One region of the Paenarthrobacter sp. YJN-5 genome, then DNA from elsewhere that is predicted to be linked to it. Evidence: riboswitches for the same ligand, from Rfam matches in the RefSeq annotation. Region 1 holds a riboswitch; each other region holds the start of a gene.
What was found. A riboswitch is a leader RNA that binds a small molecule or an ion and turns the genes downstream of it on or off. The one in region 1 is predicted to bind thiamine pyrophosphate.

Region 1 (3,904 bases):
GCGCCTCACCGATGATAAGGGCCGTCAGGTCATCGTTCCGGGCGGTGCCCTGGGCTACGTCGAGATCGGCGCTGAGGAAGTTCGTCGCGTGGGCTTCGGCGCACTCTGATCCAGAACGCCCGCAACGCTAAGGAGACCCCATGCTTTCCCTCGTCGTGATGGTGTTCGTAACCGTCGCCACCGGCTTCCTGGTGTGGGCAAACGACAAACGGCATGGCAAGTACGGCATTGCCGTCCCCGCGGGAGTATCCCTCGGAGTCGGGGCCCTCAGCTGGATCGCCTTCATTGCGGCCGGCTTCGGCTACCAGCCGGGGCTGACCTGGATTCCATGGGTCTTGCCGATCGTCCTTGGCACGGCAGCTGCGGCAGGCGTCGCGGTGTTCCTTGGCAGGACCCGGACCCTGCGGGACACTGAAGCGCTCACCAAAGCACTCCGTCTGTAGCACCTTCCCGGCTCAACGGGGCGACTAACAACTGTGGCCACCGCCCGCATGGGGTGGTGGCCACAGTTGTCAGCAGTACCCGCCGTCGCAGCTTTAGTAGGGACTCAGAGGAACTCTGCCCGGCCCTCCATCGCCGATGATGCCAGCGCGTGTTCCCTCCGTGGAATGCGGCCTGCCAGCCTGGCCAGCCTGCCTGCCTTGACGGCGTGCATGAATGCCTCACCCATCTGGACAGGGTTCTGGGCACGCGTCACCGCTGTGGCCAGGAGGACAGCGTCGCAACCGAGCTCCATGGCCAGTGCCGCATCGGAAGCAGTTCCGATGCCTGCGTCCAGGACAACAGGCACGGAGGCACGGGACACAATGACTTCAATGTTGTGCGGGTTAAGGATGCCCAGGCCGGTTCCGATCGGTGCTCCGAGGGGCATGACCGCAGTGGCGCCGAGGTTTTCCAGTCGCAGTGCCAACACGGGGTCGTCGTTGGTGTACGCGAATACTTTGAAACCCCGATTGACCAGTTGTTCAGTGGCGTCGACGAGTTCAACCGCGTCCGGCAACAGCGTGTGTTCGTCCGCGATGACTTCCAGCTTCACCCAATCGGTCTCCAGTGCCTCGCGGGCCAGCTCAGCGGTGAGGACAGCGTCCTTGGCAGTGAAACAACCTGCCGTGTTGGGCAGCACCCGGATGTTGTTGTCCACCAGCAGTTGGAACAGCGAGCCCGTCTCGGCCGGCGAGTAGCGGCGCATGGCCACCGTGGTGAGCTCCGTACCGGAAGCAACCAGGGCCGCCCCCAAACCGTCCAGGCTCGGGGCGCCACCGGTGCCCATAATGAGCCGCGAACTGAAGGCGACACCGTCGATTTCCAGCGTGTCAGTAGTGGTTTCGGTGTTGAGGATAGTCATGGTCAGCCTCCCTGGACTGCGGTAACGAGTTCGAGTTCATCGCCGTCGGCGAGGTTCGTTGCTGCCCACTGGCTACGCGGGACCACCTCCGCATTGCGCGCGACGGCGACACCCAGCTTGCCGCCGTCGGCCGCCTGTCCGCTCGGGTCGAGGATGCGGCCCGTAACGGACGTGACCAGGGTGCTGACGGATGCGCCATCGGCCACGGTGTGCCGGGCGCCATTGAGTGTGATGTTCATGCTGTTTCCTTGGTGGAAGCGATGGATGGTGTTGGAATGCCGCGCCCGGCGAGGGCGCCTTGCGGAGAAAAACGATCCGGACGGAACCGGACCCACCGGTCATCCGCGGAACCGTCGAGCAAGCCGGCCACGATCTGTGCGGCTATGGGGGTCAGGAGTACGCCGTGGCGGAAGAAACCCGTGGCTATGATCAGGCCCCGGACGGCGCCGTCCGGCGCACCCACCCGCCCCAGGAGCGGGGCGTTGTCCGGTGTTCCCGGCCGTGCCCGGGCTGTCACTTCGATGAGTTCCAGCTCACCGACTGCGGGGACCAGGACCTGGGCGTCCCGAAGCAGCTGGTACACGCCTCCGGCAGACACCGCATTCGATCCCGTCGAAAGCCCGTCCTCGCGTTGGGTTGCCCCGATCACCACGGTCCCGTCCTCGCGGGGCACGATGTACACCGGCACTCCCCGCACCATTCCGCGGACTGTGGAGGTCAGCAACGGCCGCAGGTCCTTCGGTACCCGGAGCCTGAGGATGTCTCCGTAAACCGGCCTGAGCGGCAGGTGCAGGTCCTCAGGAAGTCCGCCGGTCGCCGCAGCCGCCAAGCCATTGGCCAGCACGGTTTCCCTTGCCGCTACCACTTGGCCGGTGGAGAGTTCAGCGCCTACAACGCGGTCACCCTCCCACAGCAGCCGCCGGGCCGCCGCTGCCAGCTGGAACCCGCAGCTTGCGCCCGGGACCCATGTGGCATCCGACGGGGTGTGCGCGGCCAATCCGGCGAGTATGCACTCCGCCAGCCGGCGGGGGTCCACTTGGTGGTCGGCCGGGATATCGAAAGCGCATGAAATTCCGGGGCTGAGCAGCGGCTCGCGCTGCCGCGCGTCCCGCAGCATCAACGGCTCCACTGTGAGCCCCGCCGCCTGTTGCACGGAGCGCAGATCGGCGAGCGCCCGTCGATCGGCGGCGTCGGCACCCACCGCGAGCGTCGACGTCGTGCTGTAGCCGGTGGTGACGCCGGTACCGGACAATCCGGACACGAACGTTGGCCATAGCCTGGACGATTCGAGCATCAGTTCCAGGAGATCTTCTTCCTGGTAGTGGAGTTCGCTCACGGGGGCCAGCATCCCGGCCGCTGCAAAGGTTGCTCCACTGGCAGGGTTCGGATCGATGAGGGCCACGGAACGGCCTGTGGCCCGGATCCGGTGGGCGATGCCCAGGCCGACTACGCCTGCGCCGATGACGGCAACGTCTGCTTCGATGGCTTCTGCCATTGGTTTCCTTCCCTACGCCGGTATTAGCCGGATCAGGTCAAGCGGTCGGCTCTGAAGCCCTCTCAGCCGGACGGTCATATGACGCTGTCACGGCTCCCGCAGTACGTGCCCAGTTTAGAGGAACTACTCTGGTTTCCATGACCCAGCCTGATCTCCTGACCGACGCCCGCCTCTACCTGTGCACCGATGCCCGCCGGCGGCAAGGCGATTTCGAAGACTTTGTGGACGCCGCGTTCGAAGGCGGCGTGGACATCATCCAGCTCCGTGACAAGACCCTTGAGGCCGCCGAGGAACTGGAGTTGCTCGAGGTCCTGAACAAAGTTGCCACCCGCCGTTCCAAGCTCTGGGCGGTCAACGACCGGGCTGATATCGCCCGTGTTTCCGGGGCTCCTGTGTTCCACGTGGGCCAAAAGGACCTCCCGCTGCCCGTGGCCCGGCAGCTGCTCGGGGACACCGCTGCCATAGGTCTTTCCACGCATGGGCCTGATCAGGTGGACGCGGCCATTGCGGCTTCGTCGGGCAGCGAAGGACTGGACTACTTCTGCGTCGGTCCCCTCTGGGCCACACCCACCAAACCGGGCCGGACGCCAGTGGGCCTGGGCTTGGTCACATATGCCACCGAAGCTGTGGAACGCGCAGGATCCGCCCTTCCCTGGTTTGCCATTGGCGGGATCGATCTTTCGAATGTGGAGCAGGTGGTTGCGGCAGGAGCCAGCCGCATCGTCGTAGTCCGCGCCATCACCGACGCAGAAGACCCGACGGCGGCGGCCAAAGCGCTGCTCGAAGCCCTGGACGCCTAGGCAGTCAGTCCGAGGCCCGTCATCCGGCGCCCGTGGTGATCGGCGAGTTCCGCCGTCAACCGGCGTACCTCCGCCTTGGCCTGTCCGTCATGAAGTACGGCACGCAGGTCCGGGTGCTCCAACGCCACCCGTTGCACCTGGGTGAGGGCCTCACCGACCAGCCTTCGGCCCCATAGGGCAAGGCGCGAAGCCAACCTGGGATCGTCCCTCAGGGCCCGCATGAGGAGGATGCGCAACGCCTCGGTGGCTTGGTCCGCAGAAGCG
Region 2 (3,904 bases), 550 kb from region 1:
CATGTCGCCGACCCTGAGCATGACAGTGCCCATGGTGAGTTCGGCTGGCAGGAGGTCCTGGGTGGATGGCGTGGTCATGTGATGCTCCCGGTAGTTCGGCGGCCGCCTTTCGGCACGTTCTACCTTACTAAATTACTTGAAGCTTCAATTTATTCCTAACGAACTAGGGTGCCCCGCAGAACCACGTGGAAAAGTTCACGCACGGTAGCCAGGGCGCAGCGGGGATCCTCCCTGCAAAGCACGACGTCGGCACTCGCCCCTTCGCTGACGCCCTCGGCTCCGAGCCACCTCCGGGCGCCCCACGCAGCAGCCTCGAGGACCGCTGAAGGCGGCAGGCCGGCGTCGTGCAGTTCCTGCATCTCGTCGGCTATGCGCCCATGCTTGATGACGCTCCCGGCATCAGTGCCGGCATAGATGGAAACACCGGCCTCATAGGCCTCGAGGACCCGTTCGCGCCGGCGCTCCCACAATGCGGTCATGTGCTGCGCGTAGTCGGGAAACTTGGGCCCGGCCTGGGCCGCGATATCGGGGAACGTGGCAATGTTGACCAGGGTGGGAACGATCGGGACACCCTGTTCCACAAGCCGCGGGATGTGCCGCGGCAGGAGCCCGGTGGCATGTTCGATGCAGTCGATGCCGGCATCGAGCATGTCATCCAAGGTTTCTTCCGCGAAGCAATGCGCGGTTACCCGTGCGCCCTCGTCGTGGGCTGCAGCGATGGCGTCCTTGACCACCGCCGCAGGAAAAGAAGGCGCCAGGTCTCCTACGCCGCGGTCGATCCAGTCGCCAACCAGCTTGACCCAACCGTCGCCGTCGCGCGCTTCCTTTCGCACAGTCTCCACCAACTGTTCCGGCTCCACTTCGTGGCCGAGGCCACGCAGGTAGCGCCGGCTCCTCGCAATGTGCCGCCCCGCCCGGATCAGCCTGGGCAGGTCCGTACGCTGCTGGACCCACCTCGTATTGGCCGGGGAGCCGGCATCCCGGACCAGCAGCGTCCCTGCGGACAAGTCCGTACGGGCCTGTTCCAGGGTGGTGGCCTCATCCACCGCCCCGCCGGCTCCCAGGCCGATGTGGCAATGGGCATCAACGAATCCAGGCAGGACCCAGCCCTCCAGCACGGTATCCGGGGCAGCTTCCGGACGGCTGAAGGTCAGGCGGCCGTCCACGGACCACAGGCCCCGGCGTTCCTCATGCGCGGAAACCAGCACCGGACCGCTGAATTCAATGATGTTCGGCATGGCAGAAGCTTAGTGCCGGCGGCCACAGTCCGGATCCGGACCGCATATGACTGGGAGCACCCGCCGCAGCTGTGGTAGCTTCGTCCCTGACCACACGGGAGCCCCTGCAGGGGCTGAGAAAAGGACTGAAGCAGTCTGCGACCGTTGAACCTGTCCGGGTAATGCCGGCGAAGGAAGTGAGTAATCCTTGAGCACCACAGAAACACAGCACAGCCCTGCCCAAAACCTGACAGCTCCCGGTGGGGACGCCGTCACGCAGTCGCTGAAATCCCACTCGCTTGCCTGGGTGGAGGACCCCGGCCACGGCATCCGCGTCCCGGTGACCGAGATTGCCTTGGAGCCCTCCCCCAACGGGAAGGCCAACGATCCGCTGAGGGTGTACCGCACGGCAGGGCCGGGCAGCGATCCCGTCGTCGGGCTTGAACCCTTCAGGGCCGCATGGATCCAGGCGCGCGGCGATACGGAAAGCTACACGGGCCGGGAACGCAACCTGCTCGACGACGGCAAGTCAGCCGTGCGCCGCGGTGCGGCTTCAGCTGAATGGAAGGGAGCGCAGCCCGTGCCCCGCCGCGCCGTCGATGGCGAAAGGGTCACCCAGATGCACTATGCCCGGCGGGGCATGGTCACCCCGGAAATGCGCTTCGTGGCCTTGCGGGAGAACTGCGACGTTGAACTGGTCCGCAGCGAGGTGGCCGCCGGCCGCGCCATCATCCCCAGCAACATCAACCACCCCGAGTCCGAGCCCATGATCATCGGCAAGGCATTCCTGGTGAAGATCAACGCCAACATCGGGAACTCAGCCGTGACGAGCTCGATCGCCGAGGAAGTGGACAAGCTGCAGTGGGCCACCCAGTGGGGAGCGGACACCGTCATGGACCTCTCCACAGGCGATGACATCCACACCACCCGTGAATGGATCATCCGGAACTCCCCCGTTCCCATCGGCACCGTCCCCATCTACCAAGCCCTGGAGAAGGTCAACGGCGAGGCGAACAAGCTCACGTGGGAAATATTCCGGGACACCGTGATCGAACAATGCGAACAGGGTGTGGACTATATGACCATCCACGCCGGCGTCCTGCTCCGGTACGTGCCGCTGACGGCCAACCGGATGACCGGAATTGTTTCCCGCGGCGGCTCCATCATGGCCGGCTGGTGCCTTGCCCACCACCAGGAAAACTTCCTCTACACGCATTTCGACGAACTGTGCGAAATCTTCGCGAAGTACGACGTTGCCTTCTCGCTCGGAGATGGACTGCGGCCCGGCGCCACCGCAGACGCCAATGATGCCGCACAATTCGCGGAACTGGATACCCTGGCGGAGCTGACGGAGCGGGCCTGGAAGTACGACGTCCAGGTCATGGTCGAAGGCCCGGGCCACATTCCGTTCCACTTGGTGCGTGAAAACGTGGAACGGCAACAGCGGTTGTGCAAGGGCGCGCCGTTCTACACCCTGGGCCCGTTGGTCACTGACGTCGCGCCGGGCTACGACCACATCACCTCGGCCATCGGTGCTACGGAAATAGCCCGGTACGGCACAGCGATGCTTTGCTACGTGACCCCCAAGGAACATCTGGGGCTGCCGAACAAGGACGACGTCAAAACCGGAGTCATCACCTACAAGATTGCAGCCCACGCCGCAGACCTGGCCAAGGGCCACCCCGGCGCGCACGAACGCGACGACGCGCTGTCCAAAGCGCGGTTCGAGTTCAGGTGGAGGGACCAGTTCGCACTCTCACTGGACCCGGTGACCGCGGAGTCCTTCCACGATGAGACGCTTCCCGCTGAACCCGCCAAGACCGCGCACTTCTGTTCCATGTGCGGGCCGAAATTCTGCTCCATGCGCATCAGCCAGGACATCCGGGATGAATACGGTTCCGCCGAGGCCCAGGCGGCCATAGCGGAGATGTACAACGGAATGCGCGAAAAGAGCGAGGAGTTCCTGGCAACCGGAGGCAAGGTCTACCTGCCCGAACTCCAGATGCCGGCCCGCGGTGACCAGCGACTCACGACGCCCTGACCGACATACCCCGCCCGACGTCGGCAATGAAGGACCGGATGAACCGGTCGCCGTCGGCGGAGTCCTGGGGACGGTGCCCTCCAGCAGCTACGCGGTGGAGGGCACCGGTATCCCTCAAATACCCGGCAATTTCCTCGTACAACGGCTCCCAGCCGCCGGTCAGCACCAGCGTGGGAACACCGGGCACAATGTGCAGGGGCGCTTCCCACGGCGGGGCCTGCAACCTCAAACGCCGGGCTGAGCGCCGCGCTTCCGGTGTCTGCAGGCCGCCCGCCTCCGCAGCGTAGGCCCGCCGGAAATACTCACGCTCATAGTCGGCGTCGCCGAGTTGGCTACGGACATCGAACAAGGGCTGCATCAGGGCGCGGTGCGACGCCGTAGCGGGAAGTTCGGCCGTCAAGGACAAGCACGCCGGTTCCACCAAGGACAACGAAAACACCAGGTCCGGGCGCTCCACCGCGGCGAGCATGGCGGAAATGGCACCCTGTTCGTTGGCAACCACGTGTCCCCCGCCCGAGTCGGCCAGCGCGTCAACAAGGATGGCCACATCCGCGGAAATGTCCGGCTCAAGGGGCTCGGCCACGGGATCGAAACCGTGCCGCCTCAGGAAAAGGCAGTCATACCGCAGGGCAAGGCCATGCTGTTT
Region 3 (3,904 bases), 630 kb from region 1:
TGCCGGCGTGATTGTCCGCACGGCCGCCGAAGGCGCGTCGGAAGAGGAACTGACCCACGACATCAACCGCCTCCGGGCGCAGTGGGAAGGCATCGAGAGCCAGGCATCCTCAACCAAGGTCCTTGCCCCGGAACTGCTGTACGGCGAACCGGACCTCACCATCAAGGTGGTTCGGGACGTCTTCAACGAAGACTTCTCCAAGCTGATTGTTTCCGGCGACGAAGCCTGGGACACCATTGAGGCCTACGTTACGTACGTTGCACCTGACCTGGTGGGTCGCTTGGAAAAGTGGACCAAGGACCAGGACATCTTTGCTGCCTGGCGCATTGACGAACAAATCCACAAGGCTCTGGAACGCAAGGTCTTCCTGCCGTCCGGCGGCTCTTTGGTGATCGACCGTACCGAGGCCATGACTGTGGTGGACGTCAACACCGGCAAGTTCACCGGCAGCGGCGGCAACTTGGAAGAGACCGTCACCAAGAACAACCTGGAAGCGGCCGAAGAGGTAGTCCGTCAGCTCCGCCTCCGTGACATCGGCGGCATCATCGTCATCGACTTCATCGATATGGTCCTGGAGTCCAACAGGGACTTGGTGCTGCGCCGGCTGGTGGAGTGCCTTGGCCGCGACCGCACCAAGCACCAGGTGGCGGAGGTGACGTCCCTGGGCCTCGTCCAGATGACGCGCAAGCGCATGGGCACAGGCTTGCTGGAGGTCTTCGGTGAGCAATGCGAGCACTGTGCCGGCCGCGGCGTGGTGACGCACGACGAGCCCGTGGAGCACCGCCGCGCCAACGTGGTGGCTGCCGAGCAGCACCGGTCCCACACCGAAGCCCAGCAGCCGTCCCAGCGCAGTGAGCGTAAGCGTCGCCGCGGCAAGGGTGGCAACCAGGCACCGGAAGTTACGACGCCGGTCCAGCTGGCCGCTGCCCCGGCGGCACCCGCTCCGGCTGAGTCCGTGGACCCCGCCCAGAAAGCCAAGGCAGAGGCTACCCGGGCCGCATTGGCGACGATAGCCGCTGCTGCGCACGCTGCACACCTGCATGATGACGAGGTGCACCGCGCCGAGGAAGCAGCCCGCGCCGCCGGCAAGGCGGAAGCAGGCCAGCCGGGTCCCGCCCAGGCGGACCCTGCCCGGAAGACTCCTGCGCAGTCGGCTCCTGCCCACGGGGAGGCCGCCCAGGCCCCTGCGCAGGGCGGGCAGACTCAGGGCTCCACCCCGGCAGAAACTGCGGCCAGGGAGGGCCGTCCGGCTCCGGTACTGCGCTTCGGCGGAGAGGAAGTGGCTCTGCCCTTCGTGGAGCATCACGACGAACCTGCCAAGAAGCCTGCCATGAGCCTGGATCTGCTGGCTGAGGCCTTCTCGCACTTGGGTGGCACACCTGAGGTTGTCCCCGGGTCTGAGGTTGCCGGGTCTGGGGTTGCCGGGTCCGGGAAGGACGCGCCCGGGAACGTTGAATCTGCTGACGCACCCGTGAGCGCCGACGTCTTGGCAGCCACGTCCGCTGGTACTGAACCCGTGGAGTCCCGGTCCGGCGCCCGTGGCCGGCGCGGCAGGCGGAACCGCAGTGCCAGCAGGGCCCAGGGCGCCGCCAACGAGACCAACGTTGAGCACCACGACGTTCGGGCCGCCACAGGTGGCGGGACCTCGCACGAAGCGAAGGCGCCGGTTGAGCCGGCAAAGAAGCCAACTGCAGCATCGGAGCCGATCATCCTTGGGGTGGGTGTTCCGGCTTCGGAGCTGTAAACAGGTACTGAAGACACAGGTGGAACGAAGGCCGCGCAGCGCATGCTGTGCGGCCTTCGTCGTGCAACGGGTCATCATCGCCCACTGGGGTCATATCCAGGCCGTTAGCCGCCGGGGTTCCCGGCGTGAGGGGCTTCCGGGCTAGGCTAGGACACTGACACGGGGTGCCGGGCATAGGGCCGGGCTGAGATCCAGACCCGTTGAACCTGTCCGGTTAGCACCGGCGAAGGGATGTCTCCATGACTTCAATGTCGTCTTCTGCTGTTTATCCGTTGCCAGCGGTCATCCGTACACATCCGAGGGTGTTGAGCATTGCTGGTTCGGACCCCTCCGGCGGGGCGGGTATCCAAGCGGACCTTAAAAGCATTGCTGCGCACGGCGGCTACGGTATGGCCGCCATCACCGCGTTGACGGCCCAGAACACGCGGGGCGTCAGCGGTGTGCATGTACCGCCGGTGGAATTCCTCCGCCAGCAGTTGGAAACCGTCAGCAGCGACGTCGCTATCGACTCCGTGAAGATCGGGATGCTCGGTGATGCCGCCGTCATCAACGAGGTCCGGACCTGGCTTGCCAAGGTACGTTCCGCCGTCGTGGTCCTGGACCCGGTGATGGTGGCCACCAGCGGTGACCGGCTGCTGCGGGAATCAGCCGAGGCAGCCTTGCGTGACCTTCTGCCGATGGCGGACCTCATCACACCCAACCTTCCGGAACTGGCCATGCTGCTGGGGGAGCCCGAAGCGCAGGACTGGCCTGCGGCGCTGGACCAGGGCAAACGGTTGGCCGGGGAGTGCGGCAATACTGTGCTGGTCAAGGGAGGCCACTTGCCGGGGGCGCATTGTCCGGATGCGCTCATCAACACCAGCGGTTTGCTGCGTCAGGACGTGATCGAAGTCGGGGGCCCGCGTGTTCAGACACGGAACAGCCACGGCACCGGCTGCTCGTTGTCCTCGGCCCTGGCCACTGTCCAAGCCAGAACAGGAGATTGGGAGGCGTCCCTGCGCGAAGTCAAGCCCTGGTTGCGCGAGGCGCTGATAAGGGCTGACGACCTTGAAGTGGGCCAGGGGAGCGGTCCGATCCACCATTTCCACCACCTCGGGGAAACATCCCGGCCCGGAGCCTTCGCTGCTCTCCTGTGGAAGGAAGCCGCCGTGGAGCTGGAAGCAATCCACGGGCTTGCCTTCATACGGGACTTGGGGTCCGGGGAGTTGCCGGAGTCCGAGTTCAGCTACTACTTGGCCCAGGACGCCCTTTACCTCAACGGGTATTCCAGGGTGCTTGCCCGGGCGGGTGCCCTCGCTCCGACGGAAGAAGAGCAGCTGTTCTGGGCCCGGGGTTCCCAACAGTGCCTTGACGTGGAATCCGAATTGCACCGGAACTGGCTGAGCGGCCGTGAAGCGACGACGCAGAGCGGCCCAGTCACCAAGGCCTATGTGGACCATCTGATGGCGTCATCTGCTTCGGGAAGCTACGGCGTCCTGCTTGCTGCGGTCCTGCCCTGCTACTGGCTGTATGCGGAAGTGGGGCAGCAACTGCACGCCAACTTCGTCCAGGCCGGTTCCCCGGAGAACCATCCCTACGCGGATTGGCTGAGGACCTATGCGGACGAGGATTTTGCGGAGGCGACGAGGAAGGCGATTGCTCTCACGGATGCCGCAGCAGCTGCGGCATCCGGCCGTGAGCGGGGTGCCATGAAGGAAGCCTTCGTCCAGTCCTGCCGCTACGAGACCGCGTTCTTTGATGCCCCAAGACTGTATTCGTAACACGGACGCCGCGCGTCGGACGGGAAATCAACGGCAAGGCCACGTAGAGGCTGTAAGCTGTATGGGCACGGTGCCGGGAACGTCCGTTCCTACTGGTGACAAGCGTCACGTGGTGGCTTCCGGACCCGGCCTCATTTGCAGCTGAAGGTCAAACTAGCGTAATCTTGATCTTCGGTGCTTACGCCAACACTTGGGTTATGCCCCTTGGAATTGTTCATGGGATGACTCGCGGGCTTCGATCTGAAGTCCACGGCGTTGAGGCACAGCGTGAACCAGGCCTGATTCCGGTTCGGGGTTCCGCACGCAAATTTAGTAAGAAACGTCGAGAGAAGTGAGTACCCAAGTGGTGTACGCGATTGTCCGCGCAGGCGGCCGCCAAGAAAAGGTTTCCGTTGGAGAC

Region 2: it holds a riboswitch for thiamine pyrophosphate, as region 1 does, so the genes downstream of both, thiC (phosphomethylpyrimidine synthase ThiC) here and thiO (glycine oxidase ThiO) in region 1, are expected to answer to the same signal.
Region 3: it holds a riboswitch for thiamine pyrophosphate, as region 1 does, so the genes downstream of both, thiD (bifunctional hydroxymethylpyrimidine kinase/phosphomethylpyrimidine kinase) here and thiO (glycine oxidase ThiO) in region 1, are expected to answer to the same signal.

Annotation. Positions count from the first base shown of each region.
Region 1 is NZ_CP053544.1:1,468,809-1,472,712, reverse strand. It holds gene HMI59_RS07000 (DUF3107 domain-containing protein) at 1-109, shown strand, start outside; gene HMI59_RS06995 (hypothetical protein) at 141-443, shown strand; gene HMI59_RS06990 (thiazole synthase) at 548-1,345, opposite strand; gene thiS (sulfur carrier protein ThiS) at 1,348-1,584, opposite strand; gene thiO (glycine oxidase ThiO) at 1,581-2,840, opposite strand; TPP riboswitch at 2,833-2,950, opposite strand; gene thiE (thiamine phosphate synthase) at 2,978-3,640, shown strand; gene HMI59_RS06970 (ferritin-like fold-containing protein) at 3,637-3,904, opposite strand, start outside.
Region 2 is NZ_CP053544.1:2,019,701-2,023,604, reverse strand. It holds gene HMI59_RS09635 (VOC family protein) at 1-78, opposite strand, end outside; gene HMI59_RS09630 (amidohydrolase family protein) at 156-1,238, opposite strand; TPP riboswitch at 1,323-1,431, shown strand; gene thiC (phosphomethylpyrimidine synthase ThiC) at 1,426-3,258, shown strand; gene HMI59_RS09620 (alpha/beta fold hydrolase) at 3,245-3,904, opposite strand, start outside.
Region 3 is NZ_CP053544.1:2,102,266-2,106,169, forward strand. It holds gene HMI59_RS10040 (ribonuclease E/G) at 1-1,744, shown strand, start outside; TPP riboswitch at 1,895-1,993, shown strand; gene thiD (bifunctional hydroxymethylpyrimidine kinase/phosphomethylpyrimidine kinase) at 1,984-3,504, shown strand; gene rplU (50S ribosomal protein L21) at 3,848-3,904, shown strand, end outside.